DNA from 3 places in the Pseudoalteromonas sp. Of7M-16 genome. Region 1 is predicted to be linked to each of the others. Evidence: predicted binding sites of a transcription regulator. Region 1 holds the regulator's gene; each other region holds the start of a gene.
The links. The regulator FliA, encoded in region 1, starts transcription of late flagellar genes. The targets are predictions, from matches to a motif close to CTAAAGNTNNNNNNNNNNNNGCCGATA.
Positions count from the first base shown of each region.

Region 2: a site for FliA is predicted at 2,740-2,766, ahead of pomA (flagellar motor protein PomA). Genes of this name have one in related genera too.
Region 3: a site for FliA is predicted at 2,741-2,767, ahead of MHN81_RS14245 (DUF5610 domain-containing protein). Genes of this name have one in related genera too.

Region 1 is NZ_JAKRFY010000018.1:55,153-66,230, forward strand. Features, by position in the region: gene MHN81_RS17875 (ParA family protein) at 1-512, opposite strand, end outside; gene MHN81_RS17880 (chemotaxis response regulator protein-glutamate methylesterase) at 571-1,725, opposite strand; gene MHN81_RS17885 (chemotaxis protein CheA) at 1,810-4,068, opposite strand; gene MHN81_RS17890 (protein phosphatase CheZ) at 4,084-4,851, opposite strand; gene cheY (chemotaxis response regulator CheY) at 4,872-5,255, opposite strand; gene MHN81_RS17900 (RNA polymerase sigma factor FliA) at 5,303-6,037, opposite strand; gene MHN81_RS17905 (MinD/ParA family protein) at 6,040-6,900, opposite strand; gene flhF (flagellar biosynthesis protein FlhF) at 6,893-8,389, opposite strand; gene flhA (flagellar biosynthesis protein FlhA) at 8,412-10,511, opposite strand; gene flhB (flagellar biosynthesis protein FlhB) at 10,570-11,078, opposite strand, start outside.
Region 2 is NZ_JAKRFY010000003.1:30,293-41,370, reverse strand. Features, by position in the region: gene dxs (1-deoxy-D-xylulose-5-phosphate synthase) at 1-1,330, opposite strand, end outside; gene ispA ((2E,6E)-farnesyl diphosphate synthase) at 1,444-2,331, opposite strand; gene MHN81_RS03895 (exodeoxyribonuclease VII small subunit) at 2,336-2,578, opposite strand; gene pomA (flagellar motor protein PomA) at 2,825-3,592, shown strand; gene MHN81_RS03885 (flagellar motor protein MotB) at 3,596-4,531, shown strand; gene MHN81_RS03880 (hypothetical protein) at 4,713-5,240, shown strand; gene MHN81_RS03875 (hypothetical protein) at 5,270-6,142, opposite strand; gene MHN81_RS03870 (aromatic amino acid transport family protein) at 6,276-7,475, opposite strand; gene putA (bifunctional proline dehydrogenase/L-glutamate gamma-semialdehyde dehydrogenase PutA) at 7,724-11,078, opposite strand, start outside.
Region 3 is NZ_JAKRFY010000012.1:149,434-160,511, reverse strand. Features, by position in the region: gene MHN81_RS14255 (RNA-binding protein) at 264-734, shown strand; gene murI (glutamate racemase) at 718-1,530, opposite strand; gene MHN81_RS14245 (DUF5610 domain-containing protein) at 1,606-2,709, opposite strand; gene trmA (tRNA (uridine(54)-C5)-methyltransferase TrmA) at 2,871-3,968, shown strand; gene MHN81_RS14235 (thiol:disulfide interchange protein DsbA/DsbL) at 4,032-4,664, opposite strand; gene MHN81_RS14230 (thiol:disulfide interchange protein DsbA/DsbL) at 4,680-5,303, opposite strand; gene MHN81_RS14225 (serine/threonine protein kinase) at 5,323-6,297, opposite strand; gene ccoG (cytochrome c oxidase accessory protein CcoG) at 6,449-7,870, opposite strand; gene MHN81_RS14215 (hypothetical protein) at 8,087-8,443, shown strand; gene MHN81_RS14210 (hypothetical protein) at 8,443-8,649, shown strand; gene MHN81_RS14205 (UPF0149 family protein) at 8,680-9,255, opposite strand; gene MHN81_RS14200 (type II secretion system protein N) at 9,259-10,017, opposite strand; gene MHN81_RS14195 (type II secretion system protein M) at 10,020-10,496, opposite strand; gene gspL (type II secretion system protein GspL) at 10,493-11,078, opposite strand, start outside.

The sequences.
Region 1 (11,078 bases):
AATGTCATTGTTCGCATCATTCTATCTAGACCTTTAAGCGCTAAAAACTCGGTTTGTACTGGGATTAATATTCGCTCACTTGCAGCCAATGCATTGACCATCAGTACTCCAAGCACTGGGGGACAGTCTAAAATCGCATAGTCATAATACTCGCTGATTTTCGCAAGCGCTTTTTTTAGTATCAGCCCCATACCAGAGCGGTTTCCCATGCTTCTATCCAGTGTTGCAATGGCCATAGTTGCTGGCAAAATATCTAGATTTTCAACAGTAGAAGGACATAGCGCTTGTAAGATCTCTTCGCTTTGCATATTAGAGCCGCGTATAAAAATATCATATACGCTCACCTCTAAATCTTCAGAGTCTATTCCAAAGTAATAGGTTAGTGATGCATGTGGATCCGTATCAATCAATAATACTCTCTTACCTTCAGCGGCCAAAATACCGCCTAAGCTCACAGCTGTGGTTGTTTTGCCCACACCACCTTTTTGATTAGCTACCGTCCAAATTTTCACTTTATTATTTTATTCCTTTGTGACTCATGGCAAAGCTGTTTTAACAATTCAATATGCCTTAAGCAATCCCCAGCTCTTTATTGATACGTAAAGCTACATCTTGCAATGCTAAGCTTTCAGATGATAAACCAGCAGCGGTAACTGCTTGTGGCATACCATAAACAACACACGTTTTTTCATCTTGTGCCCAAATGGTTGCTCCTACTTGCTTGAGCATACGAGAACCGTCTCTGCCATCAGCGCCCATTCCAGTCAAAACAATCGCCAATACATCACCTGAGTATGCTTTTGCCGTACTCGCAAAAGTTACATCAACACAAGGTTTATATGTAATTCTCGGGCTATCATCTTCAAACACTTTTAATGATTTGCTGCCGCCTCTCGACTCAACCATCATCTGTTTGCCACCTGGCGCAAGATAAGCGACACCCGGCATCAATTTGTCACCCTGCTCAGCTTCTTTCACCTTAATTTTACACAAGCTATTCAATCGCTGAGCAAAAGCTGGTGTGAACGCCGCTGGCATATGCTGAATAAGCAATATCGGATGAGGGAAGTTAGCGGGCAATTGAGTTAATATTGTTTGCAGAGCTACCGGACCACCTGTCGATGTACCAATGGCGACGACCTTATATGATTTGCCAGATGCCTTGAAACTTCTTTGTGTTGTTGTCTCTGGTGTTGCTCTTTGGAAGCTTCTATCCGGCTGCGAGACTGTTGAGGTAGAACGTAAACTTGATGGCGCCGGTTTCGCTGCTGGACTAGCTGGAGTCGCGGGTTTAGGCGAGGTCATTGGCCTCGTAAATCGACTAACTCGCTTCCTACCAATTTCTTTAACTTTGGTCTGCAACGCCCGTGTAGCATCTTCGCTATTTCGTGCAATGTCTTCAAACTTTTTGGGCAAAAAGTCAACCGCACCTGCGTCTAGTGCGTCTAAAGTGGCGCTTGCCCCTTCTCTTGTTAACGACGAGAACATTAAGATTGGCGTCGGGTTACTTTGCATTATTTTTTTAACGGCGCTGATACCGTCTAATACAGGCATTTCAACATCCATTGTAATTACGTCAGGGCGTAATTTACTGGCTTTCTCAACGGCCTCTTGACCATTTACTGCAAAATCAATGACTTCAATACCAGCATCTTTTTCCAGTATTTCACTTACACGACGACGAAAAAAACTTGAGTCATCAACAACTAATACTTTTACTGCCATTGGCATCGCTCTTTTTTATGTTACAGATCCGAAAAGTGGTGCCCTTGGCACCACTAATTCGGTGACAGCAAAAAGCGTCAAACGCTATTTGCCCGCGTAATGCTTCAACATACTTGGTACATCCAAAATCAATGCAATCCCGCCATCCGATGTGATGGTCGCACCTGCCATGCCTGGAGTACCTTGTAGTAAAGAATCGAGTGGTTTAATGACCACTTCCTCTTGACCTATTAATGAATCAACTACAAAACCAACTTGTTTAGTACCGATTTGTACTATCACCACGTGGCCTTCAGCTTTCTTCTGACTGATGTCAGTGCCTTTGACTAACCAATGTTCAAGATAAAAGAGTGGTATCGCTTTTTCTCTCACAATAATAGTCAATTGCCCATCAACTACATTGGTTTTAGTTAAATCGAGGTGGAAGATTTCGCTTACCCCAGCCAACGGCAAGGCAAACGTCTGCTCTCCAACCATCACCATTAATGTAGGTAAAATAGCAAGTGTGAGTGGCACTTTAATTTCTAATATGGTGCCCACTCCCAGCTCTGACTGAATGTTCACTTGGCCATTAAGCTGAGTAATTTTGGTTTTTACAACATCCATTCCAACACCTCGGCCCGAGATGTCAGATATTTGTTCTTTAGTCGAAAATCCTGGTGCAAAGATCAGGTTATATGCCTCTGTATCCGACAACCTGCTTGCCTGATCAGAATCAATTACGCCTTTACTAATCGCTATTTTCTTCAGTTTTTCAGGGTCCATACCGGCACCATCATCTCTGATGGTCAATAGGATATGATCACCTTCTTGTGAAGCTGACAAGGTCACTGTACCTGTACGCACTTTTCCAGCCGCTTCACGAACATCTGGCATTTCTATTCCGTGGTCAACAGAGTTTCTAACCAAGTGAACCAAAGGATCCGCCAGCGCCTCTACGAGGTTTTTATCTAAATCAGTATCTTCACCTTCAAGGATCAGATTAATATCTTTTTTAAGGCTACGCGCCAAATCCCTAACAACGCGAGGGAAGCGACCAAATACTTTCTTAATTGGCTGCATTCGCGTTTTCATAACAGCACCTTGCAAGTCTGCGGTAACCACATCTAGGTTTGAGATGGCTTTACCCATAGCTTCGCTGTTGCTGTTATTGGCAAGACTTACTAAACGATTTCGAACCAATACTAACTCACCGACCATATTCATTATTTGGTCTAAGCGTTTTGTATCAACACGGACTGTGGTCTCAGCTTGCGCTGCTGGCTTTTTCGCTGCTCCACCTTTTGGCTCTGCTTTAGCAGGCGCTGGTGCCGATTTTGCCGCAGGCTTCGCAGCCGGTTTTGGCGCTTCCACTTTTGCAGCTGGCTGAGGTTTAGGCTTTGGAACAGGGGCAGGTTCAGCTTTTGGTGCCGGTGCAGGTTCCGATTTTTCTGACGACTCTTCCTTGTTCTTAGGCGCCTGACCTTTACCATGTAGCTCGTCTAATAAGGCCTCAAATTCGTCATCATTTATTTCCTCATCAGCACCTGTCGATTCTGTCGCAGGCGCTGGTGTTGGTGCTGAAGCAGCTGGAGCCGCTGGCTTCTCAGGTTCAGTGGGTGTAGAACCAAACTGACCAACACCGTGTAACTCATCTAACAAACTATCGAATTCATCGTCAGTAATATCACCGTCATTTGCATTTGCTGGCGGTGCAGCAGGCGACGGGGCAGCCGGTGCTTGCTCTTCTACCGAAGGACCGTTTCCTGAGCCATGTAGCTCATCTAACAGGCTTTCAAATTCTTCTTCTGTTATTTCATCAATGTTATCAGACTTAGCGGGCTCGCTACTTTCTTCACTACTGCCATCTAAGTCAAAAAATACGTCAGCTTCAGGTTCGGGTGGTGCTTCTGGCGGCGGGGCAACAACAGCCTCTGGTTCTGGAGTTAATGCGACAGGTTCTTCGTCAGCAGATGCTGGTTGGCTAAGCTTGTGCAATACATCAAGTAACGCTTGATCAGCAGGTTCTGGTTGCTCGCGGTTTTGAATACAAGCAAACATATCGTTTATTGTATCCAGTGACTGCAAGATCACATCCATTAATTCTGGGTTGACTGAACGTTGGCCTTGTCTCAGTACATCGAAAACATTCTCAGCACCGTGACAAGCATCAACCAGCTCATTCATGCCTAGAAAGCCTGCACCACCTTTGACGGTGTGGAAACCTCTAAAAATTGCATTTAGTAAATCTTTGTCATCTGGGTTGTTTTCTAATTCAACGAGTTGCTCAGATAACAGTTCGAGTATTTCTCCAGCTTCAACAAGAAAGTCTTGTAAGATATCTTCATCGACTTCAAAGCTCATTATTATACTCTCCTATTAGAAACCCAAACTAGATAACAAATCATCAACTTCATCCTGACCAGACACAACATCGTCTCGTTCTTCAGCGTCAATGATAGGTCCTTCTGGACCAGATAGTTCATCAGTGGTGGTTTCAACTACTTCTTGTGGTTGTTGAGCCGTGCTAAGTTGACCCACTTCTGACGTGCCAAATACAGTTAATAAGTGAATTAAACTGTCTTCAACCTCTCTGACAAGTTCAATGACTCGGCGAATAACTTGACCGGTCAAATCTTGATAATCTTGCGCCATCAATACATTTGTCATCAAGGTTTGTAGCTCGTCGGTACGGCCTTGTGAAGATTGCATAAAGTCGTTTAAGTCGTGACACAGGGATTTAAACTCCCCTAATTGTATATCACGACTCATTAACCTATCCCAGGTAGGCTTTATTTCAGAAAGCTCATCTGCCAACTGTTGAGCAAGCGGCAAACTCGCTTCCACCGCGTCCATTGTTTTGTTAGCCGCGTTTTCTGTCATTTCCATGACATAATTTAAACGTTGTTTTGCATCTGGTAAGGCTTCAGTTGTTAAGTCTGATAAACGCGTATCTAACTCGAAGTTTTTCAACGATTCGTGTAATTGGCGTGTCAATTTTCCGACTTCAGCAAATAATTCAGATTGTTCTTTATTAGTCGCTTCAATTAAAATTTGATCAGCTTTTTCTTGTTCACCATTTTCAAGAAACTCAACAAGTTGCTTTGCTTGCTCTAATGTTATTTGTGGCGCAGAGGATTCTGACATAAGCCTATCCTTACTCGTAACTAGCCTAAGCGTTCAAAGACTTTTTCTAACTTAGTTTTCAATGTTCCAGCTGTAAATGGCTTGACGATATAACCATTCACACCAGCTTGAGCTGCTGCAACAATTTGTTCTTTTTTAGCTTCTGCAGTTACCATCAGCACAGGAATGTGCTTAAGGCTGTCATCGGCTCTTATCGCTCTTAGCAGGTCGATACCTTGCATACCTGGCATATTCCAATCGGTAACAACAAAGTCAAATTCTTGATTTTGCAACATTGGAAGCGCAGTGCTGCCATCATCTGCCTCTTGAACATTTGTAAAGCCTAAGTCTCTCAACAGGTTTTTGATTATTCTTCTCATTGTAGAGAAATCATCAACCACGAGAATTTTCATGTTCTTATCCAAAACTTCCTCCGGTGAGGTTTGAACCTAAATAAATAATAAAATGTACTCTAATTGATCCAGTCATTTATCTTGGCTCTGAGTTTAATCATTGCCTGACCATGAATCTGACTCACTCGAGACTCGCTCACATCAAGGATCTGGCCAATCTCTTTTAAATTCATTTCATCGTTATAGTACAAAGACAGAACCATCGCATCTCGCTCCGGTAATGTTTTAATTGCTTCTACTAACGATTCATTAAAGCGCTCATTCTTAACGTTATTGAATGGTTTGTCTAGCGCTAAATCACTGCCTGCAGGTGAAATTACATCTTGATCGACACCCAAGTCTTCAATGCCAATAATTTTACTTGCATTTACGTCATGTAAAATATGATGGTACTCATCTAAGGGAATATCAAGTTTTTCAGCGATTTCAGTATCTTTAGGCTCTCGGCCTAAGGCTGTTTCCAGCTCAGAAATTGCCTCTGCCACCATACGGCTATTTTTATGAACTGAGCGTGGAGCCCAGTCTCCGCGGCGTATTTCATCTAACATAGCACCGCGAATTCGAATCCCAGCAAAGGTTTCAAAACTAGCCCCTTTACTTGCATCAAAATTCTTTGTCGCTTCAATTAAGCCGATCATGCCTGATTGAATTAGGTCATCGAGTTGAACGCTCGCGGGTAGCCTCGCGAGCAAATGACAAGCAACTTTTTTGACTAAAGGTGTATGACGCTCAACCACCTTATTCAGGTGATCTGCTGTTTGATATCCCGCCATTCGATTGACCGGTGTAGCCATAATTACCCGTTAACTAGTTGCTCAATGAAAAACTCTAAGTGACCTGAAGGCTGGTGAGGTACAGGCCATTTCACTGCTTTACTTGCCAATCCCCTAAATGCAACTGCTGCTGGGGAATTAGGGTAGAGTTCCACGATCGTTTTTTGACGACGCGAAGACTTTCGCATATTTTCGTCGAAAGGTATTGTTGCAACGAGTTCAAGCGCTACATCTAAAAACCTGTCCGTCACTTTCGAGAGCTTTGCAAAAAGTTCTTGGCCTTCGCGAAGGCTTCTCACCATATTCGCGACAATTTTAAATTTGTAAACTCCGTGCTCTCGGCTTAATACTTTTATCAGTGCGTAAGCATCTGTGATTGACGTTGGCTCATCACAAACGACAACCATGACATCTTGAGCTGCTCTTGAAAAACTGAGTACCATATCTGAAATACCAGCAGCCGTATCAACAATCAGAACATCAAAATCGTTGCTTAATTCACTGAATGCTCGAATAAGACCTGCATGTTCTGCTGGGCTTAATTCAACCATATTTTGAGAGCCTGAAGTAGCAGGCACAATTCTTATACCAGCAGGCCCTTCAACTAAAATCTCATCTAATTCACATTCGCCGGATAGCACATGAGACAGGTTGCGTTCAACACGTAACCCTAGCATTACGTCACAATTTGCTAATCCAAGGTCAGCATCTAAAACTAATACTCTATGGCCTTGTTGTCCTAACGCAATCGCAGTATTCAATGAAACATTGGTCTTACCGACTCCTCCTTTACCACCAGTTACTGCTATTACTTTTACTCCGTGGTTACTTTTTTGATTCATTTTACGCAGGCCACTTGCTTGATCTAAAACTGTATTAATCATACATTCCTACTGTCTGGGACGCCACTGCTTCACGTCGTGAATGTTGTGCTTTTGTTCTTTTTAAATACAATTGCTCAGCCTTTTTAACTAATTTTTGAGCATTTGCTACACGAATGTCTTCTGGCACTCGCTGTCCGTTGGTAAGATACCCTATTGGCAAACGATTTTGAATCGCAATACTAATAATCTCACCTAAACTTAGACATTCATCAAGTTTTGTAAAAATGCAACCGCTTAAATTTACTTTCTTAAAGTGATTGACAGTTTCTTGTAAAACATGCATTTGCGATGTTGCACTTAATACTAAATAGCTACGAATATCAACTCTTGAACTACGCATCAATGTATTAAGTTGTTCAGTTAAACGCAAGTCTCTTTGACTCATGCCTGCAGTATCTATTAATACTAGTCGTTTATTTCGTAAATGATAAAGAACTTCTGCTAATTCATTAGCATCTTTAACTTGCTTTACCGGACAGCCAATGATTCTACCATAAGTTGCCAATTGCTCGTAAGCACCAATTCGATATGTATCTGTGGTAATTAAAGCAACTTTATCTGCACCATACTTTTGAGCGCCTAATGCAGCTAGCTTTGCAACAGTAGTTGTCTTACCAACTCCAGTTGGTCCAACCATGGCATACACACCGCCTTGACGAAGAATATCGTTATTGGTTGTGTGCATTTGATTTACAACCATATTTAAAAGTGCATTCCACGCTTCTTTTCTCGATACGTCATCAGGGATAAAACAGGCCATTTGCTCTGCGACATCAGAACTAATACCCATACCTTGAAGGCGGTCCACTAAACAAGCTCTGGTCGGATCACGCCGTTCCATTTCTTGTTTCATTAAACCCGAAAGCTGATATTCAAGTAATTGACGTATCGCATTCATCTCATCACGCATCGAGCTCATTTCATCTTGTGGAGCGGCTTTAACTGTTTGTTGCGGATCCAGCTCTGAATCTAAATCATCGTCAAAACCCCAATCTGAAGAAATAGGATCTGCTTCTTTAACAGGACGTTGACGAGCGCTAATAGGTTGAGTTTGCTGAGTTTGATTAAATTCAGGTCTCTGTGCTTGTTGAGGTTGAAACAAGTCATCAGTATCTATACCTGAGTTCGAAAACATAGAAGCAAGCTCAGGAGAACGAGGTTTTGGAGCTTGACGCTCTAGGAGCGCTTCTAGGCTATCAGCCACTTGAGCCTGAGGCTGTGCTTGAGGACGACGCGTTTGAGGCTTAACCACTCTTGCAGGCTGACTATATGTTGGCTTTTGTACAGCTGCAGGTGCAGGCTCTGGACGAGTATCCACGGGTGCTGCCTGTGCCTGCGGCGCTACACGGTCGTTGTCAATTGCAGCGACAATTTCTACGCCGTCAGCAAGCTTTTTGTTTGACATGATCACCGCGTCTGCACCTAATTCATCTTTTACTTCTTTTAGAGCAGTACGCATATCTTTTGCAAAAAATCTTTTAATCTTCATAACTCAGCACCTCGTTCCTCTATTATTGCCCTACAGAGCTAATAATCTTGATTTGTCTCTCGTCTGGTACTTCCTGATAAGACATCACTCTTAATCCAGGGATCGTATGTTTGACAAATCGAGATAAAACACTTCTTAACATACCTGAGGTTAATAAGATGGACGGCTCGCCTAGCATTTCTTGCGTTTGATGCGCTTCTCTCAATGAACCTTGAAGTCGCTCTGCAAGTCCTGGCTCTATGCCTGCCCCCTCATCACCTGCGTTCTGAAGTGACTGATGCAACATCTGTTCCAACTCGGGCGCCAATGTTATGACAGGTATCTCATCAGCGTTACCAACAGCATCTTGAACAATGAGTCTGCGTAGTGAAATTCGCACTGCAGCCGTTAGTACATCAGGGTCTTGGCTTCGCGGACCGTATTCAACTAAGGTCTGTACAATTGATCTCATATCTCGAATTGCCACACCTTCATTGAGTAAATTTTGCAGTACTTTTACAATCGTTGTCAGTGGTAGTACATCTGGAACTAGCCCTTCAACTAATCGCGGATGGCTTTTCGCTAACATATCTAATAAGTTTTGAACTTCTTCATGGCCTAACAGCAAAGAAGCATTATTGGTCAACAGCTGGCTAATGTGCGTTGCAACCACTGTAGCCGCGTCTACAACCGTATAACCTAAAGAGTGAGCCTCATCTTTTTGGTCAGGTTTAATCCAGACAGCATCTAATCCAAAAGCCGGATCTTTTGTAGCGACACCTTGAATTGGTCCAAATACCTGGCCTGGGTTAATCGCTAGTTCATCGCCATGTTTTAGTTCGCCATCGCCAGACCCAACGCCCATTAGCGTGATCTTATAAGCATTAGGATCTAACTCTAAATTGTCGCGAATGTGAACAGGAGGGACGAGAAAACCAAGCTCTTGTGATAACTTTTTACGCACACCTTTAATTCGGCTCAGTAACTCACCACCTTGAGCCTGATCGACAAGTGGAATAAGTCTATAACCTACTTCTAATCCAATCACGTCAACTGGTTGAACGTCATCCCACCCAAGCTCTTTTTGATCTTGCTGCTTATTAGCTACTTGCGTACCTTTGGCTTCTTGCTCAGCTTGTTCAGCAGCAGCTTTTGCTTTGTGCTGCTTCGAGTAATATGCTAAGCCACCTATTAAGCTCCCCAAGCCTAAAAATGCAACATGTGGCATACCCGGCACTAAGCCCATTACGATGAGGATACCAGAGGCAATGTACAGTGACTTTTCATTACCTAACTGCTGTGTTACCTGCTCACCCATGTTGTGCGATTCATTTTGACGTGTCACAACGATTGCGGTGCCGATTGATAACAACAGCGAAGGTAACTGTGCAACAAGGCCATCCCCTATCGTCAGTAGCGTGTATACCTCCATAGCTCTGCCGAACGTAAGGTCATGCTGTACCATACCGACAAATAGTCCACCAATAATATTGATCGCAAGTATCACAATGCCAGCGATCGCATCACCTTTTACAAATTTACTGGCACCATCCATCGAACCATAAAAATCCGCTTCTCTTGTCACTTCTTCTCGGCGGGTACGTGCATCTTCAGCTGAAATAAAACCGGCATTCAGATCTGCGTCAATTGCCATCTGTTTACCTGGCATCGCGTCTAATGTGAAACGTGCTGATACCTCTGAAATACGTCCAGCACCTTTGGTGATTACCACAAAGTTAATAATGATAAGAATTAGGAAAACGACCAAACCAACGGCATAGTTACCGCCGATCACAACAGAGCCAAATGCTTCAATCACTTTACCAGCCGCATCACCACCGTTGTGACCTTCGAGAAGCACTACTCGAGTACTGGCAACATTCAGTGCCAGCCTCATGATTGTTGCAATAAGAAGCACCGCCGGGAACATACCAAACTCAAGTGGTTTTAGCGTATATACCGTTACCAATAATACGACCAATGCCAGTGCAATATTGAATGAAAATAAGATATCTAACAAAAACGGAGGCATGGGTAATATCACCATACCTAGCGCAGCAAGAACCAGTAACGGTGTACCTATCCCCTTCGCATATTCTTTTTTGTCTCGATTAATTTGTTGTAGAACCGCTTTAAAATCCATAACTTATCAACTTCAATTTATTGACGCAGATAAGTTAAAGCAAACTTCGTTCCAACTATCAGTGTTTCAAACTATCAGGAATAGGTAAGTCTTTACTCAGCTCGTTAGGCCTGCGACCACGGCCTTTATTGAATTTTTTCAGCTGGAATACATAAGCGAGCACTTGTGCCACTGCAGTAAACAACTGATCAGGTATTTGGTCACCCACTTCTGTGGTGTGATACAAAGAACGAGTCAACACGGGAGATTCGACAATCGGCACCTCATTACCTTTAGCCACTTTTCGGATCTGCATTGCTAATTCATCGACTCCTTTGGCTATAACCATAGGTGCACCTGCTTTTTCTGTGTCATATTTCAGCGCTACTGAGTAGTGTGTGGGGTTTGTTACAACAACATCTGCATCAGGTACATCTTGCATCATGCGCCGCTGTGACATTTCTCGTTGTGTTCTACGAATGCGCGCTTTAATTTGTGGATCACCTTCTGAGTTTTTATACTCATCTTTCACTTCTTGCAACGTCATCTTCAATTGCTTGTTGTGGTTATAACTTTGATAAGGTGCAT
Region 2 (11,078 bases), on a different contig from region 1:
GAATACAACGCATAAAGCTTAAGTCGTAAGCACCTTGGTGTGTTTCTCCATCAGCACCAACGATGCCAGCTCTATCTATTGCAAATAGCACGGGCAGATCCTGAATTGCCACGTCATGAATAACTTGGTCGTAAGCACGTTGCAGGAAGCTTGAGTAGATAGCTACTACTGGATTGAGCCCTTCGCATGCAAAACCAGCTCCTAATGTGACTGCATGTTGCTCTGCGATAGCAACATCAAAGTACTGACTTGGGTGCTCTTTAGAAAAGCGTACCATACCAGAGCCTTCACGCATTGCTGGGGTGATGGCCATTAACTTAGGGTCTTGCTCTGCCATATCACATAGCCAATCACCAAACACCTTTGAGAATGTTGGGGCGCTTGGCTTACTTTTTGGTAGTTTGTGAATACTAGGATCAAACTTTGGTACACCGTGATAGCCGATCGGATCTGCTTCAGCCGGTTGGTAACCTTTACCTTTTTGAGTTTTGACGTGCAGCAGTTGCGGACCTTTTAGGTTGCGCATATTTCTCAGCGTATCTACCAACATATCGACATCGTGGCCATCGATGGGACCGATGTAGTTAAAGCCAAGCTCTTCGAAGAAGGTGCCTGGGATCACCATGCCTTTTAAGTGCTCTTCCATTTTACTGGCAAGCTCTTTAACCGGTGGGACGCCTGACAGCAGTTTTTTACCGCCTTCACGGATATTAGTGTAAAAACTGCCGGATAAAATACGAGCGAAGTGGTTGTTCAATGCACCAACGTTCTCTGAAATAGACATTTCGTTGTCATTCAAGATAACCAGCATATCTGATTTAACATCACCAGCGTGGTTCATCGCTTCAAAAGCCATACCTGCGGTCATTGCGCCATCGCCAATCACTGCTACGGTTTTGCGGTTTTTCCCTTCTTTTTCAGCCGCGATAGCCATAGCAAGTGCTGCCGAAATCGATGTACTAGAATGGCCAACACTGAAAGTGTCAAATTCGCTTTCTTCGCGGTACGGGAAAGGGTGCAAGCCATCTTTTTGGCGAATGGTATGCATCTGTTCTTTACGGCCAGTTAAGATTTTATGTGGATAGGCTTGATGGCCTACATCCCAAACGAGTCTATCAACTGGGGTATTATATACGTAGTGGAGTGCGACGGTGAGTTCAACGGTACCTAAACCTGACGCTAAGTGGCCACTGCTCTGCGACACAGAGTCTAATAAATAGCCTCTCAGCTCTGCACTAAAGTCATTCAGCTTGTGCTGAGGTAACTGCCTTAGCTGTTGAGGCTGATCAACTAATGCCAATAATGGATACTTGCTACTATCAAGAGTCATATTATTTGTAATATCCTTAGCAAACCTTGCCCAATTATATACAAAGCTTGCCGATAGTTTTATAAATTTAAAAGGAACTTGTCATCAAATAGTCATTTAGGTCGGTGCGAATATCAATGATCTCGAGCGATTATGTATCTTGCTAGTTCTGCAAGTAGGCGCGTATCTGCATCAATGTTATCCAGTGCAGCTAGCGCCTGAGTGATAAGCGCCTGCGCTTTCGCTTTTGCCCCTTCCATGCCCAGTAATGCCGGGTAAGTCGACTTATTATGTTCTAAGTCGGACCCTTGTGGTTTACCGAGCGTGTGTGTATCGCCTTCAATATCGAGAATATCGTCTTGAACCTGAAACGCTAGTCCAATAGCTAATCCAAAGTCCTTTAACTGACTACGTGTTAATTCTGTTGTGTTCGGTGCACAAAGTGCCCCTAATTCAATGGCGCAATTAAGCAGTGCGCCGGTTTTTAATCTGTGTATGTGTTCGAGTGCTTCAATACTGATCTGCGCATTTGTTGCCGCAATATCTAGTGCTTGCCCACCCACCATACCTTGCAACCCAGAGGCTTGTGCCAATACTTTAATCATAGCGAGCTGCTGCTGAGCTGGCACATCAAACTGGTGTGATGCAAGTAATTCAAAGGCCAGTGTTTGTAATGAATCTCCGGCTAGTATTGCCTGAGCCTCATCATATGCAATGTGGCAGGTCGGTTTTCCACGTCTAAGGTCGTCATCATCCATTGCTGGTAAATCATCATGGACGAGAGAATAACTGTGGATACACTCGACCGCTGCTGCGGCAATATGCAAATCTTCAATGTTAGCACCGAGCATTTCGCCAGTGGCGTAAACTAAAAATGGTCGCAGTCGTTTTCCACCGTTACTAATCGAATAGAGCGCAGCTGCCTTTGCCGTTGCATCGGTATCCAAGTCTTGTTCAAAATAAGCGTTTATTGTTTTTTCGACATCTTGTTTGGCGATGCTTAATCTTTGATGTAATTCCACGCAGTTAATCTACCTGATCGGAAAACTCGCTCGGCGCGCTAGCTTCGTCATTGGCGAGTAAAATATTGACTTTCTGTTCTGCTTGTTGAAGTTTATGGTTAGAGGCTTGAGTGAGTTTAATTCCTCGTTCAAACTGTTTTAGGGATTGCTCCAACGTTAGCTCTCCGTGTTCCATTTCTTGTACGATCGACTCGAGCTCGTTGACAGCTTCTTCAAAGCTCATGTTTTCCGGTTTTTTGACTGCCATATTTTTATTCACTCTCAAGCAAAACTTTAGGAAGCCAATTTTATGGGTTATAAAGATTGAGGTCAAAGTATCTGATAGACTTTTTTATTGGCTATCATTGCGAAATTGATCTGATAGTTTGGGTTAATTCTCGCAATTTAAAGGCTTTTTAATATAATTGAATTAAGTTATTGCAAAACCTGCCGATAACTCAACGTATAAGAATAACTGCGTGATATCTCACGAATAAATGCCTTTGGAGGGTGTGTGGATTTAGCAACCGTTATAGGTATCCTAGGTGCTATAGGTCTTATTGTCATGTCTATGGTACTCAGTAGTGATGGGCAACTTGCCATGTTTTACAATACCCCGTCAGTCGTTATTGTATTTGGTGGCTCTATCTTTATTGTGTTGTCTAACTTTACATTGGCGCAGTTCTTAGGCATTGGTAAAGTGGCTGGTAAGGCGTTTATGTTTAAAATAGAAACGCCAGAGGAATTAATTGAAAAAGCTGTAGAGCTTGCAGACTCTGCACGCAAGGGCGGATTTCTCGCACTAGAAGAAGCTGAAATTCCCAACCCATTTATGAGAAAGGGCGTCGATATGCTAGTCGATGGACACGATGCCGATGTGGTTCGAGCAACTTTGCAAAAAGACATCGCACTGACCGCAAATCGACATGAACTAGGTGCAGGGCTATTTAAATCACTTGCAGATATCGCACCCGCCATGGGAATGATCGGTACGCTGATTGGCTTAGTGGCAATGCTGTCTAATATGGATGACCCCAAAGCAATTGGACCTGCGATGGCTGTTGCACTATTAACGACACTCTACGGTGCATTTTTAGCCAACGTTGTAGCTATTCCAATTCAAGTTAAGCTAGAACTCAGAAAAGACGAAGAAGAGCGAAATCAGCGGCTGATCTTGGATGCAATCTTGGGGATCCAAGATGGTCAAAATCCAAAAGTAATTGAAGGCATTTTGAAAAACTACCTGCCAGAGTCTAAACGTGGTGATGGTGGTGAGGAGTAAATAATGTCAGACGAGAACGAATGTAAATGCCCGCCCCCAGGGTTGCCTGCATGGATGGGGACGTTCGCAGATCTTATGTCTCTGCTAATGTGTTTCTTCGTTCTGCTACTGGCGTTTTCTGAGATGGACGTTCTGAAATTTAAGCAGATTGCAGGTTCAATGAAGTTTGCTTTTGGTGTTCAGAACAAAATTGAGGTTAAAGATATTCCCAAAGGTACAAGTGTCATCGCAATGGAGTTTACACCGGGTAAACCTGAGCCGACTCCCATTGAAACCATTCAGCAACAAACGGTAGAAATGACCCAGCAAATGCTCGAGTTCCAAGCAGGTGAAGAGAGCTCGGCTGGTGGACGCCAAGAGCAGCGGGGTAATAAGCGAGGCGGTGAATCAGCCAGTACGGCACAAGAACAATCGATGACGCAAGCCGTTGCTGCTGCGGATCAGGAACAGGTTAACGAGCTAGTCAAAAAAATCTCCCAGCAGTTAGAAAAGCAAATTATGGATGGGGCGATAGAATTAGAGTCACTAGGCCAACAAATTATCATTAGGATCCAAGAAAACGGTTCATTCCCGTCGGGCAGTGCTTTTTTACAACCTAAATTTAAACCGGTAATACATGATATTGCAGAGTTGCTCAAAGATGTACCGGGGGAGATAACCGTATCTGGACACACCGACGACTTCCAAGTTTCCAATGAGTTATATTTCAATAATTGGGACCTATCAGCAACCCGAGCGGTCGCCGTGGCGAGTGAAATGCAAACAGTCAGTGGTTTTGACAAAAATAGAATGGTTGTGGTTGGCCATGCGGATACTCGTCCTTTAGTACCAAATGCCAACGATGTGGACAGAAAGCGCAATCGCCGGGTAGAGATATCAATTTTACAAGGTAAAGCGAAAGAGTCTGATCCTATTGAGGTTAGAAGGGAAAGTAACTAGAAAAGATTGCGTCTAAGCGCAATTTGGGCTACCGTACTATAGCTTTTTTTTAAAAATGTTTAAGGGAGTTTTTATGTCTAAATTATATAAATTTGCCGATATGCCTGGTGGTAATGGAACTGGTAGCGATGGTGGTAACGGTGAAGAAAAATAACTTTTTCGCCTGATTAAGTGAGCTAACGTGTTCAAAAGCGATCTAGTTTCTTATTTGAACAGTGATGAGTTTCACAATACATTTATCACTGTTCTTGATGACTCTCTAACACTGCTTGCCTTTGTTGCATGCTGTATCTTTATTGTTATCAAGGATAAAGCGGCATTCCGCTATTCTTTTCTCTGTCTTGTTTTTTATGTCGCTGGAAACTTTACATACGGCCCCATATTGTCGTTTGATAGCGGCATTGTTTATCGGTATATTTTTTGGGCGTTGAACGACATTGTATTTATCGCCATCGTTGCTTATTGGGCTTTAAAAGACAAGATGTATATGTGGCAAAGTATCATGGTGCAATTAGTCGTTTTACCTGCACCGGTGTTACAGCTTTTCCGCCTTGTCGATAGACATCTAATGGATTTAAGTTACTCAACGTATCTATATAAGTCAGTATTACCCATTGTAAATACAGTGACAATTATTCTTTGTTTTGCTCCATTAATTTGGCATTTTAGCCAGAAAATCAAATGGAAAAATGGCTCTTTAAATAATTAAACCAAAGAGCTAGTTTGCCTTATTAAGGCTTATATTTTGATGTTGTTTACTTTCAGAGCTGCGTCTGTGCCAGAGTTAAATATTAAAGAGCCCGCAATTTTCACTGTCGATTTATTCCCAGTTTGATCCGGTATTATCGCGCTTGTTGAGTCAAGCTGACAGTTTTCTAACCCCGTTTCTTGAACAATAGCGACTGCTAAGCAATGTGTTTCACTCTCTAACCCAACTTGCTTTTCTTCACAATAGGCTGGGTCCATTTTACTTACTGCAGTCGCGATGACTGGCTGAACTTGGAGAGTTAGGTCCAGTGTGGAGTTATTGCATACCAATTTAGCTGCTGTGGTGTTTTGGTCACCAAAAGTGATGAGATTATTATCTCTGTCTCTGTAGTGAATTGTTAGTTTAACCGCTTCAATCGGTTGACTGACAGTACTCGGTTGACCTTTATTGCGCCAATCTGCTAAAGACGTAAAGTCAGGTAGAGGGGTGTTAAAAATTAGCTCGGGCGCATAGTAAAATAGCTCTCCTTGCTTGAAACTGCTGTTGCTGGCGCCTTGCCAAGTTTCAGCACTGGTCGAGCCAAATACTGCTGCGCTCAACATACACAGGGTCTCGTCTGATGAAAGTGTGTGAGTTGCCCCTAAAGAGTGTTTATCGGCATAGAGTCTAAATTCTGGTTTAGGTTGTAACACTTCGCTATCTGCATGCCAAAATACACTGGAAAACTCAAATTGATTGAGCGAGCGTTCGGCTGTGAAGTTGGCGCCACAGTCATTACTAGGCTGTTGTGTTGTCGGTGTATTTGGCTGTGCAGTGTTATCTTTTTGCAGCGGTGTGTCGCTTTCACCACCACATGCGCTCAGTAGCAATAATGGCACGGTAGCCATTGTAACCCTAATCATAATTAACTCCTTGGTAAGTGAGTCAATTATATTCATATCAGGGTAGTTAAAGCGACACTTGAATTGTAAAAAGTAGTAACGCGTTCTTACATTTTGAGATGGATTAGGCTGAGTGCCTAATCCATTTTTGCATTTACCCCAGAGCTGGGATCACGCCAAACATTTGCAGACCTTGTGCTGAAATAATTAATACACCACATAAACCGGCACATATTAATCCGAGATTGCCACCTTGTACTTGATAACCTGAATTTTGTACTTTTCGTTGTTGCCACACCATGGCGACAGGTAGAAAAACGGCTAAAACAACTAAGGCTATCGCAGCGTAGCCTAAGGCCATGATAAAACCTTGAGGGTAGAATAATGCAAACCCCAGCGGTGGAGTGAAGGTGATCAGTGCGGTTTTTACTCTATCTAACCCTGAATTTTGTTGCTTGAATGCGTCGGCAAAAAAGTCAAAGAGTCCAAGGCTTACACCTAAAAATGATGTGGCGAGTGCCAGATCAGCAAAGATGGTCACAAAAGTATGTACTTGGCTATTGTGTGCAATATTCGAAATCGCGGCGACAAAACCGGGTAAACCAGCGCTTTGTAGCAGTGCCTCTTGTGCCATGACACCTTGACTTAACAACTGCCAAAAAACGTAAATAGTCAATGGCAGAGCAGCACCCGCAATCATAACTCGACGTAAAGTTTTTATGTCTAAACCAACGTATTTAACAATCGATGGAATAGAACCATGAAAGCCAAATGAAGTAAAAATAACAGGGATAGCAGATAGGATAAGGCCTTGTTCCATAGGCATGTTGAGTAGGTGTTGGCCATGGACATAAGGCGTAAGAACAAAGAATAAGCTTGCCAAGACAATTATTTTTATTGTGAATAGTATTCTGTTCAACTTATCAACGGTGCTGGTACCTAGTGCGACGATTGTGGCAACCAGTAATGCTAAAACAATAGAACCAACTTGCGGCGCAATATCCATCCCTGTAAAGCTACTGAGCTTTTCTTGTAGTTGAGAGCCGCCACCTGCGATATAGGCTGCGCATAAAGCGTAAAACAGGAATACCATAGAGAAGTTTGCAATGTATTGGCCTTTTTTACCGAGAATTTGCTTTGCTAAGGTATTCAGTGTGGCTTCTTTATTTGCAAATTGATGCACTTCTAGCATGAGCAGGGCGGTGTAGGTCATTAACAACCAAGTTGCAATGATCAATATTAGCGAGGTTGAAAACCCAAGTCCTGCTGATGCAATTGGCAGCGCCAGCATGCCTGCGCCAATTGTCGTACCTGCGACAATGAGCATACTACCTAGCGTTTTATTATTAAGCACAAATTGCCCCTATATTTGTGAGAGAAACAGGCACAATATACTGGACTGGGAAAAATTGAAATAGTTTTGCTGCAAATCAAAATGAAAGTTTGTAATTTGTGTTTTACAAAAGTTAACTCACTTTACATCAGTGATGTTAACTTGTTGATTTTATGTATGGTAAATAATGAGCTGGCAGGCTGAATTTTATCCAGAAACAAAAAAGCCAGCTTGTGCTGGCTTTTTAAAGAGGTTACTGAATGCCAAAGTTAGGCATCATCTTCAACCAATGTCATCAGTGATGTGTTACCACCTGATGCGGTAGTGTCGATACTGATGGTTTTTTCAGTAACGAGACGTCCTAGTAGCGTGTCGTAGTACTCTGCACTGATCACAGGCAAGATGGCACCACTGCGGGCTGCAAGTTGGGTGCTGACATAGCCTTTGCGCTCACAACCATTGCCAACGACTGCGCCAGCTAGGTGCTCATGGGCCAGGATTGCTGGTAGCTGGTTTAGCTTAGCAACCTGAAGTACGCCCTCAGCAATGCCACTGCTTAGTAGCTTGTCTCTAAACGCGATCGCTTCTTCATGGAATAAGTCAGAAACGACAGTGATAACAGTGTTACCTGCTGCTAATGCAGTGATCACAGAAAGCACCCAGAAGTTGAAAGAGGTGTCTTTATCTGCATAACAAACCACACAGCCGCGCGATTCGTAGCGTAATGTATTTGATTCACCTGTTGGGCCTGGTAATTCAATTACGGTATCTAGACGCTTTTCAACACGGATAAGCTGCTCACGCGCATCAGCCAGTGTCTTATTCAAATCATCGGCAAGGTTATCTAAGATCTCAACGTTAGCAAGTTTAGCCAGTAGCTGACGCACCGCTGATACACGGTTGTTCAGTGGCATTGCACGCCAAGCCTTCTCGTCACGTTTTGATAGCGACATCATGCGTGATACTTGCTCTTGCGCACCTTGGTAAGCCGTGATCTCTTCGTTATCTATTTTAAGGTTAGTCGCCTGAATGTTTTGCTCTGCTTGGTTTTCTTTTACCAAACGGGCAATGTAGTTTGGACCACCTGCTTTTGGACCAGTACCAGAAAGGCCACGACCACCAAATGGTTGTACTCCAACTACAGCACCAATCATATTGCGGTTTACGTAGATGTTACCCGCACGAGATAGCTTAGCGAGGTATTGTGCACGCTCTTCGATACGTGTATGGATACCCATTGTAAGACCAAAGCCTGTGCTGTTTACTTGATCGATCACATTATCGATATCACTGCCCTTAAAGCGGATCACGTGAACACATGGACCGAATACTTCTTTTTTCAGCACTGAAAGGTCACTGATCTCATATAAGCGTGGTGCAAAGAAGAAGTGACCGTTATCACCCATATCAGGTAGTGAACACTCATAATGTAGTGTTGCATTACCTTTTAGGTATTCAACGTGTTCATTTAGTGCATTCAAGGCCTTCTGGTCAATCACTGGACCCACATCAGTAGACAGATGTGCAGGATCGCCAATGTGCAATTCTTGCATTGCGCCTTTGATCATGTTGATCACTTTGTCTGCGATCTCTTCTTGTACAAAGAGTACACGAAGTGCAGAACAGCGCTGGCCAGCGCTTTGGAAACCTGAAGAGATAACGTCATCAACAACCTGCTCAGGCAGTGCCGTTGAGTCAACGATCATACAGTTTTGACCACCTGTCTCTGCGATCAGCGGCACTTGATCGCCACCGCGCTCAGCCAATGTTTGTGAAATACGTGTGCCCGTTTCAGTAGAGCCAGTGAACATCACCGTTTGGACACGTGTATCAGGCACGATGTGCTTACCAACTTCACTACCGCGAGCGATAACAGGCTGTACGATACCTTTTGGTAAACCGACTTCTTCCATTAGCTCAATGGTACGAAGCGCAACTAGTGATGTTTGCTCTGCAGGTTTTGCGATAACTGTATTACCAGTAACGATAGCTGCAGCAACCTGTCCAAGGAAGATTGCCAGTGGGAAGTTCCAAGGGCTGATACATAAGATCACACCGCGTGGGCTAAAGCGCTCATCCAGTGCAAGTTCTTCTGCTTTTGCTGCGTAGTAGCGGCAAAAATCAACGGCTTCGCGTACTTCATCGATGCCATCTTGGGTGATTTTACCCGCTTCTTTGATACACATCGCGATAAGTTCATCACGATGACGCTCAAGTGCATCACCTGTGCGTCGCAGAATTTCTGCACGTTCGCTTACTGGCGTCTGTGACCAAGTTGCAAAAGCGGCTTCTGCGCTAGCAACAAGCTGTTGCATTTCTTGTGCATCTTGGTGGCGGATAGAGCCAACAACTTCGCTGTGGTTTGCTGGGTTCAATACTGCTTCGTGACCTTCAGGCACATCCGCTGCAGTGATCAGGTTATCATCAACCCACTTTTGTAAGTTGTCACGCATTGGCGTGATGTGATTGATGTTGGTTAAATCTAACCCTTTAGAGTTATTACGCTCTGCGCCGTATAGGTCGATAGGCAAAGTGATCTGCATGTTGCGCTTGTGCTTAACACGTTGGATCTTTTCAACCGGATCTTCAAGTAGCGACTCAACAGGCATAGACTCATCAACAATCGCGTTTACGAATGACGAGTTTGCGCCGTTTTCAAGGAGACGACGAACAAGGTAAGCAAGTAGGTCTTCGTGCTGACCAACAGGTGCGTAAACACGACACTGTACTTTGTCTTCTGTTACTACTTGGTTGTACAGTGAGTCACCCATGCCGTGTAGGCACTGGAACTCGAAGTTATTGAATTCGCCATTGGCAAGTTCTAGTATAGTCGCTGCAGAATAGGCGTTGTGCGTTGCAAACTGAGGGAAGATCACATCACGTGCGTTCATCAATTTGATAGCACATGCTTTATAAGAGACGTCAGTCGTTGCTTTACGTGTAAATACAGGGAAGTCTTCAAGACCATCAGTTTGCGTCAGTTTAACTTCAGTATCCCAGTAAGCACCTTTTACAAGACGAACCATCATCTTGCGACCAACTCGACGACATAAAGTCTCTAGCCAATCGATAACCCAAATAGCGCGTTTTTGGTATGCTTGCACTGCAAGGCCAAAGCCGTTCCAATTACCCAGTGCGTCATCTGAGAACACCGCTTCGATGATATCTAAAGAGATATCCAAACGATCTGCTTCTTCGGCATCCACAGTGAAGTTGATGTCATACTGTTTTGCTGCAAGTGCTAATTCTTTAAGTTTAGGCACAAGCTCTTCAATAACACGATCACGGTGCGTAAATTCATAACGTGGGTGGATAGCTGATAGTTTTACAGAGATACCTGGGCTCTTAATTGGACCACGACCGTTTGCCGCTTTACCAATGACATGAATAGCAGTCATATAGCTGTTGAAGTAACGCTCTGCATCAGCCATAGTACGTGCGCCTTCACCTAGCATATCGTATGAGTATGCGTAGCCTGTGGCTTCTTTTTCTTTTGCGCGTTCAAGTGCGGCTTCAATCGTGGTGCCCATAACAAACTGTTGGCCCATGATCTTCATTGCATACTGCACTGATTTACGAATGGCTGGTTCACCAATACGACCCATGGTGCGCTTTAGTAAACCA
Region 3 (11,078 bases), on a different contig from region 1:
CTCTCGCAGCCCGCCGTGTCAGTGGATGCGCATTATAGGGAGATTTAAGATTGGCGCAAGCGTTTTTTTATTAAATTTTAAAAAAAACATTCAATCGCTCAAAATCCCAGCAAAACCATACCTTAAGACGCTTAAAGCTCAATAAATCAGCATAATTTTACACAACATCTATATTTTATTATTGCGATGTTTAATTAAGTCGTTAAGATAGCAACCTTTCTTTGTTAAATTAATGTGTATTCACTGTTTATTGGTAGATCGTTATGAATTCTTCAGGTCGTAAAACACTCGTTACTATTTTTATACTCGCAATTCTAGGGTATGCAGTAGTGACGTTTTTATTCGCAAATAAAATCGATTCCGCGATTTTATTTGCACTTGGTATTGTGGTAGGTGGTCTGGTAGCACTAACAATTAATAAAACAACTATTGCGCAGCCGGATAATGGCAACACAATTCCAACCAAAACGCTTTATGTAGGCAATTTGCCCTATAGAGCAAATGAACAAGCTGTCAGAGAACTTTTTGAGGAAAAAGGGCAAGTTTTCTCTGTTCGTCTATTAAAAGATAAAAATACTGGGAAAAGAAGAGGCTTTGGTTTTGTTGAAATGTCTGAAAACGATGCAAACAAAGCAATTAAAGAACTTAATGAAATGGAATTTCAACAGCGCACTTTAAAAGTCCGCGAAGCAAAGCAGAAGCAAGAAGAGTCTGAGCCTAATTCTCTAGCTTAATTAATTGCAGCTTTGAACATTGCGCGGCACCATTTGTGTGTGTCGCATACCAATGCGTCATGTCAATTTGAGATGACGCTAACTCTTCTACTCCAATAGCTGTTTGGCTACTTACTATTGATAACCTGCCTGTTTGCATTAATAGATATTCTACCCGCTTTGCTATTGCGTAACCTGAGTCCACCAATTCAACTTCATTATGCAAAAGCTCTTTCAGTGCTTCTTTAATGATTGGGAAATGAGTACAACCTAAAACTAGTCTATCGAGGCGAGGATCTACTTTTAAACGTTTCAGTTCCTCTTTCAATCGCTCATAGGGTAATTCTCTATGCCAGTAGTAAGACTCAGCAATATTTACCAATTCTGTCGAGTGGTGAATATCTACTTTACATCCTTGTGCAAAGTTTGAAATTAAATTTGCTGTGTATGCATTTTTAGAAGTCGCTGGCGTCGCAAGGAGACCAATGTGTTTATTGGTGCTACTAAGAGCAGCAGGCTTAATGGCAGGCACGACACCAACAATTGGGATTTCAGTGTGCTTTCTGGCAGTCTCTAAGGCGTAAGTGGAGGCTGTATTACACGCAATAACTATAATATCAACGTTCACGTCATTTTGGTGTATCCAAAACAACAGAGATACTAATCTATTTGTAATTGTTTCTTGTGACTGGAGTCCATAGGGCAAAAGCGCATTATCCATTACATAGCTGTAGCGTGCATCAGGAAGCCTTAGCTGAAGCTCTGATAATACACTTGTCCCACCAATTCCTGAATCAAAAACTAATATATGCGGCAAACTTCAATCCCCCAAAAACGAGGATTGAAGTTTGCCATGCAATACACATAAAATAAACTGCGCCGTGTAAGCTATCTAGCTATTTTGCGTCTCAGTTTTATTATTTAACGCTCCAAAATAGGATTGTGCATAATCTAAAAACTGATTGAGTCTTTGCTGCCCTTCATTCATCCAGGCCATAATATCTGGCAATTGTGCTTGTATTCCCAAAGACTCCGCATCCGCGTTAATTCCTTCAAGCCTCTTGTCAAGTGGTGCAAACGCCTGCTCCAACTCTTTCATTGGATTGCTTTGTTGATACTGTGCAATAGCAGCTGATGTTTTACTCTGCCTTAAATCCATAGTGAAGTTTGATATTTGTTCACTGTTAAGGCTTAATCCTTGAGCAAGCTCAAACGCTTCGTCATATTCACCCGCAAAAAACGAATCACTGACGTCACGAATATCTTCCATCATCGCATTAATGGCTTCTTGTTCTTTTTCATTAAGCTCACCATTGACACTTATAGAGAAGCTTACTTCTTGAGATTGACTTTCTCCATAGGCAAAACCGACATTGTTTCCATCTCGTTCGTAACTGGCTGCGCGTGATTGGCTGTAGGCATCACTAAATGAAATTACCACTTCATCACCTTCTGCGGTAGTAAACGCGTACTCAGCTTTATTAGATAAACTCGCAAATTGGGCCGCGCTTACAGACAATTGCTGAGGACTTGGATCAAACAATTCTTTTTCAAATTCATCCAAGCCATTAAAGATGCCCTCTTTAGACTTTTCAATTCCCTCGGTGATGTCATCATTCAATAAACCAGATTCGGTTAATTCATCGGTCGCTTCATCAATCCCCATTTGCACCCCTTTACGGGCTTGCTCAAGCATACCTTTTAATGTGTCATCATCTTTGCCATCAGCTTTTGCTTTATTAATTGCACCTTGTACAAAGCCAAGGACATTTTTGACAATCTCTTCGAAATCAAAGAGCGGTTTTTCTTGCTCTTCTTTTTTCTCAATACCAAGCGCTTGCGCCAACTTATCATCGAGCACTTTCGCTGCGACCTGAGACTTATTACCTTGATAAACATCGGAGTTTATTGAGATATTAGGAATGGTCGGTTTAGCTTTGGCAGCATTGTGCTGCATCGCTGGGTTTAACAGCTGATTCAACTGTCCGATCTTCATGATTGCTCTCCGCTATACCCTATCAGTTAATTATCGGCCATATACGCTAAAGCTAAAGCTATTTTGTACAATAAAAGTGCAATTTTAATGGTAAGCACTGGACAAATGTTCCTCGCCACCTAAAATAGCGCCTCCTTGCAATACATAAAGGTAATCTCAGCATGGCCGTGATCAATATTGATACTTCTTTGTATAGCCAACAGCTATCAGAAAAAAAACAGCGCATCAGCACGCAATTTGCACGCTTTAACGCACCTGAATTAGAGGTTTATGACTCTGAAAAAAATCACTACAGGCAACGCTGTGAATTTCGAGTATGGCACGATGGAGAAGACTTGTATCACATAATGTTTGATCAACAAAGCAAAGAGAAAATACGCGTTGATCAATTTGATCCAGGTGCACCATTGGTCAATGAGCTTATGCAAGTGATGATGAATAAATTACGTCACAATGAAATACTGAGACGCAAGCTATTTCAAATCGACTATCTGTCAACACTCAGTGGTGAGATATTAGTTAGTTTGCTTTATCACAAAAAGCTGGATGATGACTGGCAGCAAGCGATGACCACGCTTAGAGCTGAGCTACAAGAAACTTATAAAATTGATTTTATTGGCCGCGCGCGAAAGCAAAAAGTCGTTTTTGGTGATGACTTTGTGACTGAAAGGCTCAATGTAGATGGTAAAGAATATATTTATCAGCAGGTAGAAAACAGCTTTACACAGCCTAACGCCAAAGTGAATGAAAAAATGTTGTCATGGGCAAAATCTATCGCGGCCCCACTATCGAATGATTTGCTAGAGTTATATTGCGGTAATGGTAACTTTTCAATCGCCTTAGCTGAGCACTTCGACCGTGTTCTTGCGACTGAAATATCAAAATCATCAGTCCATTCTGCACAGTACAATATTGCAGCGAACCAAGTCGGTAATCTTGATATTATTCGCATGTCGAGTGAAGAGTTTACTGACGCAATGCAAGGCAAACGCACCTTTTCTCGACTCAATGGAATAGATTTACAATCTTACAACTGTCAGACAATTTTAGTTGACCCACCCCGTGCAGGCATGGATGAACTAACCTGTCGCTTAGTGAGTAACTACGACAACATTATCTACATTTCTTGCAACCCAGATACACTAGAGCGAGACCTCGAGATATTAACTGAGACGCATACTATCGCGCGAATAGCTATATTTGATCAGTTCCCTTATACGCATCATGTCGAATCAGGTGTATTTTTAACTCGTAAGTAAGCCACTTGGCCCTAGAACAAAAAAACCCCGCACATGCGGGGTTTTTGTATGCCAAACGTTTTGTTATTTACTCGCCAAGTAGTTTATTAGTTTAGCGATATCATCTGGACTCGTAATACCAGAGCTTCTACCTAATACCAACTTATATTTACCATTAACGATAAATGTAGGTACACTCGATAAAGCACCTTTATCTTGAAGTTGTTTTTGCTGTCTCGCCATTTTTGAGGCTTTAGTACGCACAGAAAAACTCTTGTACATCTTGTCAAATTTCGCGCCATCTACACCTTGAGCAACAAACACATCTTTAATGTCTGCAAGTTCATTAAACTTCCCACGCTTAGTATGAATGTGACTAAAAATTGCCGATACAATTTGTTTTTTCTGAGGTAATACCTCTGCAGTAGCCAATGCTGTAGCAATCATTTTTTGATGTTCAGGATCACGGACACCAACAAAGTCAACGTGGCTTTTTTTGAACTTAACACCAGAGTCTAACTTAGGCTTGAATTGATCTATTAGGCCTTCAAAGTTATTACATGCTGGGCAATAAAATGAAAAGTACTCCGTCACTTCTGGCTTTTTAGTGCCACGCTCAGCAATCACTTCATAGTGTTTACCTGCTTCAAAAGTCATTGCATTGGCCGCCAATGGCAGCATAAGTGCCAACAAGGCAGCTTTAATTGATTTCAACATCATATTCTCCGACAATTATTTTTCTAGTAAGTGTTTAACTAATTCGTTGAACTCGGCTTGGCTTCTTAATGAATGCGTGATAACGCGATATTTATCGTTAACAATAAAAGTAGGTACGCCTTTCAATGCGCCAGCTTCGCTAAATCTCTTTTGCTCACCTTGCATTGCTTTCTCTGCAGAGATAACAGGCATACTTGCCAATGCAGAGTCGAACTTCTCAGCTGATACGCCGTGCGCTTCTAATAATTTCTGAACATCTTTCATGCTTGCGAAACGACCATTTTGCTCATGTATGGTCTTAAAGATTTGCTCAACTACCTGAGAGTCAACACCAAACTGCTTAGCAATTATGTAGCCATAACTCAAAAATGACTGTGCTTCAGGCGGGATCCCGCCCATAAAATTTACGTGAATTTTTTCGAATGGCACAGTAATAGGCAAGCTCGCTTGTAAAGCGCGCGCTGGCCCCTCAAATTTATAACAATGTGGACAATAAAAAGAAAAGAACTCAATTACTCTAGGTGTTTTGCTCTTTTCTAAAGTCAGTGTTTCATAGTGCACACTTTCTTTGAATTCAGCAGCGAATGCAGCAAGTGGCATGCATAGCGCCAATAATGCCACTTTAATAGATTTTAACATGTACTTTCTCTCTTAAATTTTATGGATAAACTGTTAGTGCCGGCTCATCTAGCGCGGCTAATTGTTCTTTTAGTGCCAAGATCTGCTGTTCCCAATATTTGTCTGTCGCAAACCAAGAAAAGTTCCTTGGAAAGGCAGGATCTTGCCAACGTTTTGCCAACCACCCCATATAATGGATCATACGCATCGCTCTTAACGGTTCAATCAGCTGTAACTGAGCCATATCTAATTCGCTAAACTCTTCATAACCACCTAGCAAAGTGTCTAGTTGCAATACTTGATTTTGGCGATCGCCATTTAACATCATCCAGAGATCTTGAATAGCGGGTCCCTGACGGCAGTCATCTAAATCTACGATCATCAATTGTTCTTGAGACCACAGAATATTGCCAGCATGGCAGTCTCCATGCAATCTGATCGTATCATTAACTACAAATTTTTCTTCCGTTTTTTTAACAACTTGCTCTAGCACTGTCGAAAAAGCCAATTGCAGCGATTGCGGCAGACATTCACTGCTTAAAATGTCTTGGCTAGCCTGTGTCAAATAACTATCGGTATTTATACTTGGACGATGGGTGAAATCATATTGTTTTGCGACACTGTGCAACCGACCAATGTAACGGCCAAGTACTTCGAGCTGATCCAAACTATCCATTTCAAATTGTCGTCCCCCCACACTAGGAAATAAAGCAAATCGATAGCCTTGATGTTCAAACAAACTTTCACCATCTCGTGTGATAGGGCTAACAACCGGTACTTCTGAATCAGCCAATTCAAATGAAAACGCATGCTCTTCTTTTATTTGCTCATCAGACCAACGGTTTGGCCTATAAAACTTAGCGACATAACGCTTCGCATCGTCGCTGCGAAACTGGTAAACACGATTTTCGTAGCTGTTCAGAGGGAGTAGCCCCGACTCAGGATAAATACCAATACTCTCTATTGCATCCAGAATTAAATCTGGCGTGAGATTTTGATAACTAAAGTCACTCATTGCTGCTGTCCATTTATAAAGTAAAAAGTTCTGGTATTGGCAAATAAAGCCTGTGGGTCACAGCGCACTAGGATAAAGCGAAGTATGATAGGAAGCAAAATATATTATGGCTTCAGGGTCACACTAAGTATGGAACCCTAAAGCCAATGGTTCAACGGCCTTTAAAAAAGTTTGTTGGTTGAGATATTTGAGACTGAGAGAGTCCATCGCTTGACAGCACAAAATGAAACTCTGTTACCGGTTTATTTAAGTCGAAGGGGTCCATTACAACTGATACAGGCACATCTAAAGTAGAGCCAGCTGCAACCGTGACCGCTTGCTTACCTAGTAATTCGAAATGAGACAACCCTCTTACAGAGATCGAAAACGTTTGCGAAGTTTGTGCTTTGTTGATCAATTTAAGTGTGTAGGTGTTTTCAACCATGCCGTCAAAGTTAACCCTGTATAGCTGATTTCTATCCCGAATAATATCCAATTCAAAAGTTTTTCGCATCGCGATATTCATTGCAAGCGCACCTGTCAACACCAGTAAAATCAGTACATAGCCAATGAGTTTTGTGCGCACGGGCTTAGTCACTTTTTTTGCATGTTCCAAGTTACGCTCTGTGGTATATGAGATGAGACCTTTGGCATAATTCATCTTGTCCATTACACCATCACAGGCATCGATACAGGCGCCACAGTTAATACACTCATACTGCAGGCCATTTCGTATATCTATGCCGGTGGGACAGACCTGAACACAGAGCTTGCAGTCTATACAGTCACCTAGACCAAGCTCTTTCGGATCTTGTTTCCGGCCTCTCGGTCCGCGCCCTTCACCACGCTTATTGTCATAACTGACCGTAAAGGTGTCTTTATCAAACATCGCCGATTGAAAACGCGAATAAGGGCAAATATGTAAACACATGATCTCCCTCATCCACCCCGCATTACCATATGTACAAACTGCAAATACGACCACACTCAAAGTGGCATAGCCACTTGCAGAAAGCATCATTAAGTCCGGTAACAAGGTTCTGATCGGCGTAAAATAGCCAACAAACGTGATGGCCGTATATAGTGAAAAAGCCCCCCAGAAAAAATGTTTAGCACCTTTCCTAAGAAACTTATCGAAATCCATTGGCCGTTGATCTAATTTTTTACGCTGGTTTGCTGAACCCTCACATTTTTCTTCAAACCAGATAAAAATAAAAGTCCAAACCGTTTGCGGGCAAGTATAACCACACCACACACGACCATAAAAAGTCGTTACTAAAAATAGGGCAAATGCAGCAATCATCAAAATGAATGCCAAAATAGTTAAATCTTGTGGCCATAGTGTCAAACCAAAAATATTGAACTTCTGTTCCAATAGGTCAAACAACACCGCTTGCTGTCCATTAAAATTGATCCAAGGAAGAAGCATAAAGGCCAACATCCCTAAAAAGCCGATTCTCTGACGCAATAGTTGATGCATCCCCTTAACAGCTCGGACGTATATTCGATTGCGAGGGTTAAATCGATCAGGTTGAAGGTTTTCTGGCGTGTGGACCTCAACGGGAATATTTTTAATTTTGATCTTATTGTCCATACAAGCTCCTTAAGCGCCTTGGACAGGTTACTTGCTACAGTGACCTTACTTTTACTAAGGATATTATATGCAACAGCTCGCTTTTCGCGTAGCCATAAATCGCACGACGGTGACAAAAACTACGAATAATTCCTGAGTAATTCGCTTGCTTTTGATTCTTGCATTTTATTACACTGTGACTTTGATTGAGTCGAATAGATCAAATTAGCGAGCTTTATGAAAAAATATCTGTTACTTGTACTGATTGTATTAGCACTATTCACCATTGATCACCCTTTGATCAAAGAGCCCAGAGATAAATTGCTAAAGCAAGGTGTAGACACCCTTGGAGAGACCAGTGAAACACAATATAGTCTTGCGGCTAAGCAAGCTAGGCAACATATTGCCAACGAGATTGAATTAACTGAATCTGAAAAAGAATATTTGCTGACAGCACTCGCTACAAACGAAAAAGTAAAAGTCTTTCACGTACGTTATTGTCAAGAGCACGAGCTGAACTTGTACTTTTACGGCCCTAAATTAAAAACAATTTGTGACGCAGCAGCAAAGGCTATAAACAAAGCGGAATTCTAATGATAGACATAGCACAATTTAATAAACTAAGAGCACGCTCTTTTAATGAACAGCGCGCCTTGCTCAAAAAATTATCGAAAGGGCAAACTGTATTGTGCCAGACATGTGGTAACGCGATAAGTTTAAATATTGCGGTTAAAGAGGGTGAAAAAGCTGTCGCACAATGCGCCAAAGGTTGCACACATATCGAACTAGATGTAGCTTAAGCATACCAGCTTAAGCTACAACACTTTATTTTACTCATCGTATAAGCCGCTATTCACAGCAACTTGTTCTATTAGCTCAGCGTAAGCGGGCGCAATTTCAGCCGCGAGTTGATATTGTTGCTCCACAAATGCATTGATGTCAGCTTCTATCGATTGACAGTAAGCTTCTATTTGGTCATGTCCTAGACTAAAAAAGCCTAACAGCTCAGTACTGGTTACCAACGCCTGCTGTAACTCCTCTGAGAGCTGCTCACATTGACTCAACTTATTCAAATACCCTTGGCAGCCATGCAAAAAACCTACGCTCCATTGTTGTTTATCCTGCCACGAGGATGACAACGTGAATGGCAGCGAAAAGCCCTGCGTAAATACCTGCTCACTAATTTGATGGTGCAGAGCTAATAATGCAAATACCACTTCTTCGGAAATATGTTCATCCGCAGCGGTTACTTCACTCAACCACATTTCAGGTTCCACACCGTCAGGACTACAAACGATGGCAAACAAAAAACCCTCGAGTGCACGTAAGTTAAGTGCTTCTGGACGCTGCTCCAAATATTGAGTGAGCAACGTTTCGTGTGCAGGCAAGTAATTAAAATCCATCATCGGTTACATACTCACCGGATATCGGCCTTCAGCATCCGGACGACCTAAATACTTAACCGCTTCGTGAACTTCTTTAGGCAGTGATGCATCTGGTTTTACGTTTCCTGCAACTTTAAATTGCATATTCTCAGCAAGCGTTGCATCTGCGCGTAGGCCTAGCAGGTTTTCTGGCTCAACAACAATCGCTATATCGCCCGATTTACAGCTTAATAAACCGCTTAAATCTCCAATGCTAAACCAACCTGACATACCTTTAACTTGAATCTCAGGGCTACTGATATCGCCTTTTAGATTTTCGCAATAAGGCTGGCCACTATTAAATTCTTCAAGCTTTAATATGATGCGACCTTTGGCGTCAACGGGTAAAGGCAGATTAACTTGATGCATTGCCTGCTCGACGCTAAACCTTAGAGTTGTTTGACTCAACTCTAAATCATTGCCAAAAAGTGACACTCCAAATGTACTGCGACCAGATATTTCAGACGCTTGGCGCGGGTTGCCAAAGTTTAATTTCCCCTGAAGCTGGCCCGATAATAAGCCCCAGCCGTTGAGCTGCCACTTCACATCGTTAAACTGTAAATTCTGATATCTAACACCGCTGATTTGCCCCTGCCAAAGGGTACCTGTCACCGCTCCTAAACGCACATTATTTGGGATATGTGATTGCACTAATTGTAAGGCTACGGGTGCCGGAATACTTATGACCGTAAAAACAATAAACGCGAATAAGAAAGCCAATACTACACTAACTGCATTTTTCATATTTAATTCTCTAACACCAAACGACTAACACGTACATAGCCTTGTTGTGGCTCCTCACCTAAATCAAGATTGGCTACCTTTACACCGTGTTGGTTCGTAAGTACATCCAGCCAGCTGACCAATTTGTTAAACTCAACATTGTCGATATTAATTCTTAGCGTATTGTCTCTCGGCTGCATTTTGCTTATCTGAATACCATGTCTGCCTCGAGTGCGGTTCACTAGCTGAGTTAAATTCTGATTACTTGATGTGGCACGGTTCGCACCACTGGCTTTTAGTTGTGCAACACTTTTTGAAACCCATGCATGAAAGTTTTGCTGCTTTTGCAAATCGGCTTGTGCTTTTTCGACTCCTGCATTAAGTGGCTTTATCACGCCCATCACCAATACAAAAATAACAAACACCACACCCGCTACAATGAGTAACTTTTGCTCCTGCTCTTTAAGCGATTGCCAATAATTAATCACTTGCTGCTTCATGCTGCACCTCTAATTCTTATTTCACCAATGACATAATCGCCGTCATTGTTCAGAGCACCTTGTTGTACTTCAATGCCTCTTTGCTCGAGAATAGATTTCACTTGGCTGAATATCTGAAACCCTTTGGCTTTTGCTCGGATCCTAAGCTCATTGCGTTTACGATCGTAACGGAAAGTCTCTGGACTAAAATCATCTACTTGCGAATAAATCGATACAAAGTGATTAGTCAACTCTAAAAAGCCGCCTTGCTCGCCACCACTGAGCGCATCGAGCTCATCTTGAATTTGCTTACGCAACAGGTGAGGCCTAACCACTTTATTTGGAAACGCTTGCTTGTACACGCTCATGGCTTGGGTTTTGTACATGTCAGCTTCGCTTTGCAGCATAAACAATTGTGCAGATTTAACTGACACAAATGCCAACAAAGCAACACTTGCCGCAATCAAACCAGATCTCCAATCACGCCACCATTGAGGCTGCTTTTTCTTCGCTGCAAATGGACCTTGGCGCAAGTTTATTGGCAGCGCATTTAAGCCCTGTGCACAAATTGCCAAAGGCAAGTCATATTCAGCTTCTTTGGCG